Regions from separate parts of the Kocuria sp. GQ42 genome, predicted to be linked through region 2. Evidence: predicted binding sites of a transcription regulator. Region 2 holds the regulator's gene; the other holds the start of a gene.
What was found. Region 2 encodes LexA, which represses DNA repair genes until DNA is damaged. Its sites were predicted from a motif close to TCGAACANNTGTTCGA; they were not measured.
Positions count from the first base shown of each region.

Region 1: the regulator LexA is predicted to act here: its motif matches at 1,185-1,200, upstream of AC6CH6_RS03805 (LexA family protein).

Region 1 is NZ_JCAXEN010000001.1:809,979-812,174, reverse strand. Features, by position in the region: gene AC6CH6_RS03810 (hypothetical protein) at 19-1,083, shown strand; gene AC6CH6_RS03805 (LexA family protein) at 1,211-1,651, shown strand; gene AC6CH6_RS03800 (Y-family DNA polymerase) at 1,666-2,196, shown strand, end outside.
Region 2 is NZ_JCAXEN010000002.1:502,279-504,474, forward strand. Features, by position in the region: gene AC6CH6_RS07745 (ATP-dependent DNA helicase) at 1-177, shown strand, start outside; gene lexA (transcriptional repressor LexA) at 327-1,106, opposite strand; gene AC6CH6_RS07755 (LysM peptidoglycan-binding domain-containing protein) at 1,451-1,879, shown strand; gene AC6CH6_RS07760 (histidinol-phosphate transaminase) at 1,956-2,196, shown strand, end outside.

The DNA of each region.
Region 1 (2,196 bases), on a different contig from region 2:
GCTGTCGTGCTGCGGGCGGTGCCAAAGGGTTGCCAGCTCGCCAAGCACGTCGCCGCCTGGCGCCGGGCCGTCCTGGAGCACCCCAGCCTGGAATTGATCCGTGCCGATGCCCGGGCGAATCTGCTGGCCGTGGTGGAGATCATCTGCCGCCAGCAGGACCCCGCCTCCCGTACCTGGCGCACGACCTGGGACTGGGTGGCCAACAAGATCGACCGTTCCCGCTCCACCGTGGCGCGGGTGATCCGTCATCTGCGCGACTGCGGGCTGCTGGCCGTGGTGGCCACGGGCCGCAGCGCGGGGCGCACCCCGCGCTCCACCGGCCGCACCCAGGGCGAGGCTCCCGTCTACGCGCTCATCCACAACACCGCCCAGCCGGCAGGTGAGCCTGTGGAACTAACTGACACCCCGGTCCCCACGAAGTGGGAGAGTCTTTCCCCGCACGCGCGCGAAGAGGTTTCCCCGAAGGACGCGGCTACGCCGCGACCCAATCGAAAGCGCGCCGCGCAGCGGCGCGAGGTGGTCGCCGCCCTGAGTCGTCGTACAGCCGCACTGTGGCCCCGTCATGCGACGACGGAGCCTTTGATGAGGCGGGTGACCCGTCGGGCGCGGAAGGAGACTCAGCGGGCGGCTGCCCTGGAGCTCCAGCACGAGGCCATCGTCTTGCGCCAGCTCACCACCGCCCACGTCGTGAGCGTGTGCCGCCCGTTCTTCGAGGCCGGGTGGACCATCGCCGACGTGCTCACCGCCCTGGACTGGACCTCTGAGGGCACCCGCTACGGCTTCCTCACCGTGGAGGGCATCGAGAACCCCGGGGCCTGGCTGGCCGCCCGCATGCGCGCATGGACCCACCCGGACGGCACCCCCCTGCGGTCGCGGGACCAGCGCGTCGCCGCCGAGGCCGCCCAGCGCCGCGCGGCAGCACGCGCGGCAGCCGAACGCTACGCGGCCCGCATCGCTGCCTCCGCGGCCGTCCCAACGTCCTCCCCGGAGCCTGGCCCCCGCCGGCCGTTCCGGCAACGCTGGGCCGCACACATCGCCGCCGGCCAGAACCAGGCGGCTGGTGCGCCCGTCTCGGCTCCGTAGCCGGGCCCTTGGCGTGTCCGGCCGGCCCGGAAGAATCCGCACCATCGACACTAGACACACCGTATATTTGTACGAATCTATTAGGTTTGTGGTCTGAGCTTTAGAATATGTGTTCTATCCTGGCGGCATGAGATACCCGGTACCGCTCACCATTGACCGCCCCGCGCTGGTCTCTGCGGTCCTGGTCCGAGTCCCGGCTGGCTTCCCCTCCCCTGCCCAGGACAGCTTCGACGACGGCCGGATCGACCTCAACGAGGTCCTGATCAGAGACGTCACCTCCACCTACCTCTTCCGCGTCACCGGGGACTCCATGGAAGGCATTGGGATCTACCACGGCGACGAAGTCCTCGTGGACCGCTCCCTCACCCCCAAAGACGGCGATGTCGTGATCGCCGTCCTCGACGGGGACTTCACCATCAAGACCCTCCACGTCCACCCCAGCCGGGTCGTGCTGCACCCGGAAAACCCGGCCTACCCCGACGTGGAGGTCCCGTCCCTGTCGGAGCTGGTGGTCTGGGGTGTCGTGGTCTACGGCATCCGCCACATCAACCAGCGGAAGCTGCACTAGGACGGTGTTCTGCGGTGATCGCCCTGGTCGACGTGAACAACTTCTACGCCTCCTGCGAGGCCCTCTTCGAGCCCTCCCTGGCCGGCAAGCCATTGGTGGTGCTCTCCAACAACGACGGCTGTGTCGTCGCCCGCAGCGCTGAGGCCAAAGCGTTGGGGATCAAGATGGGTGACCCCTGGTTCCAGCTGCGCGCCGACGCGAATCGCTGGGGACTGGAAAAGCGGTCCTCCAACTACCAGCTCTACGCCGATCTGTCGGAGCGGGTGATGCTGCTACTGGCCCGCCACGCTCTGGGTCAGGAGGTGTACTCCATCGACGAGTGCTTCCTCCTCCCACCCGAAGGCACCCCGGCCGAACAGGCGCGATGGGCCCGCCGGCTGAAAGCCACCGTGGCCCGCAATGTCGGACTGCCCGTAAGCATCGGGATCGCCAGCTCCAAGACGCGGGCGAAGATCGCCACCGAGACCGCGAAGAAGCTGCCCGCCACCGGTGGGGTGGTCCACTGGGACCAGGCCCCGGACGGGTACTGGGACCGGCTCATGGCG
Region 2 (2,196 bases):
CAGGGGGCCGGGCGGCTCATCCGCGCGGGCGGGGACCGGGGCGTCGTGGCGATCCTGGACTCCCGGATCGCGACCGCCCGCTACGGCGGCTTCCTCCGCGGGTCCCTGCCGCCGCTGTGGACCACCACGGACCGCCAGGTGGTGCTCGGCGCCCTGCAGCGGCTCTCCGTGGGCTGAGCACGTCCGGCGGACGCCCGGGGTCTGCCCGGACCGCGCCGGCCCCGCACGGGGTCCGGACAGCAGGGTGTGCGGACGGCGGCCGGCCCGGACGGCAACGGGCCCCCCGCCGGCGGCGGAGGGCCCGGGTGCCGGGGGCGTGCGGCGGCTCAGAGGCTGCGCAGCACCGAGACGACCTTGCCCATCACGGTGGCGTGGTCGCCGAGGATCGGCTCGTAGCGCGTGTTCTGCGGCAGCAGCCATGTGTGGCCGTCCCGCTGGCGGAAGGTCTTGACCGTGGCCTCGTCGTCGAGCAGGGCGGCCACGATGTCCCCGTTGTCGGCGGCGCTCTGCCGGCGCACCACCACCCAGTCGCCGTCGCAGATCGCGGCGTCGATCATCGAGTCGCCCTTGACGCGCAGCATGAACAGCTCGCCGTGCCCGACCAGCTGGCGGGGCAGAGCGAGGACGTCCTCCACGGACTGCTCGGCCGTGATCGGCCCGCCGGCGGCGATGTGGCCCACCAGGGGGACCATCGTCACGTCCGCCGAGGTGGACAGCTCGGCCACGGCGTTCTGGGCGGCCGGACGAGCGGTCCGGCCCGCCGGTGCCGCCGGGGCCTCCTGCGACGGCTCGGCGGACTCCGCCCCGGCGGTCCCGCGCAGCTGCAGGGGAGTGAGCACCTCCATGGCCCGCGGGCGCTTGGGGTCCCGGCGCAGATAGCCCAGCTTCTCGAGCTGGGCGAGCTGGTGGGTGACGCTGGAGAGCGAGGCCAGGCCCACGAGGTCCCCGATCTCCCGCATGGACGGCGGATAGCCGTGCTCGGCGATGGAGCGCTGGATGGCCTCGAGGATGGTGCGCTGGCGCACGGTGAGCCCGCGGCTGCGCGAGCGCGCCCCGGGGCGGGCGCCCCGGGCGCGGGGCTCCTCGGGGGTGGGGGGCTGGGCCATGGGAGCGTCGTCCTTTCCCGTCCGGCTGCAGGTGCCGCAGCCGGTCTGCGCGGTCCCGGTTCCGATGTCGGACCCGGGTGGTTCGATAGGTCCCGGTCGGCAGGCGCAGGGGGTCCGCAGCGCGCGCCGGCCGGGGGCCCGAACCTGTCCTCAGCCTAGGCGACACGCCGTGTGTGTTCAAACATATGTACGACCCGCTGTCGACAGCATTCGCAGACACGTGCTAGACATGGGTCATCGGTATTCGAAAGTATGTTCGATCGAATGGAGGCCCGCGAGGGTCGTCGACCGGACCGGTGTTCGAGATCGCCCGCTCCGTGCGGGAACGTCAAGGAGTTCATGTCATGAGTGCCAGTGCCACCCTCACCGCCGTCGTCACCCGCCGCCGCGAGTCCGCAGGATCCGCCCGGGGGCTCGGCCGTGCGCTCCGGCGGGCCCGTCCCGCCCGCTCCGCGTCCCGCACCCCGCTGACCCTGACCCGCCGCGGCCGCCTGGTGTTCCTGGGGCTGCCCGTCCTGGCCGGCTCCGCCGCCCTGGTGGTGCTCGCCGTGATCTTCCTCGTCCCCTCGACGGCCACGGCCACGAGCGCACCCGTCCCGGGCTCCGGGACCGAGCAGACCACCGTGTTCCCCGGGCAGAGCCTGTGGGAGCTCGCCGTGGCGGCCGACCCGGACCGGGACCCGCGGGAGGTCATGGACGAGATCGTGGAGCTCAACGACCTGGACAGCTCCGTGCTCGTGGCCGGCCAGCTCCTCGAGGTCCCGGCCGCCTGAGCCGCCCGCCCTATCAGCACGCCCCGCTCTGCACGCCCCGATCTGCACGCGCCGGGCGGAGCACTAAACTGTCCGGGTGACGCAGAACCTGGACCGACTCAACGCCCTCCCGCTCCGCGACGACCTGCGCGGCAAGACGCCGTACGGCGCCCCGCAGCTCGACGTCGCCGTGGCGCTCAACACCAACGAGAACACCCATCCGGTGCCGGCGGACGTGCACGCGGCGATCGTCCGGGAGGTCACCGAGGCGGCCTGGACCCTCAACCGGTACCCGGACCGCGAGTTCACCGCCCTGCGCGAGGAGCTCGCCGCGTACC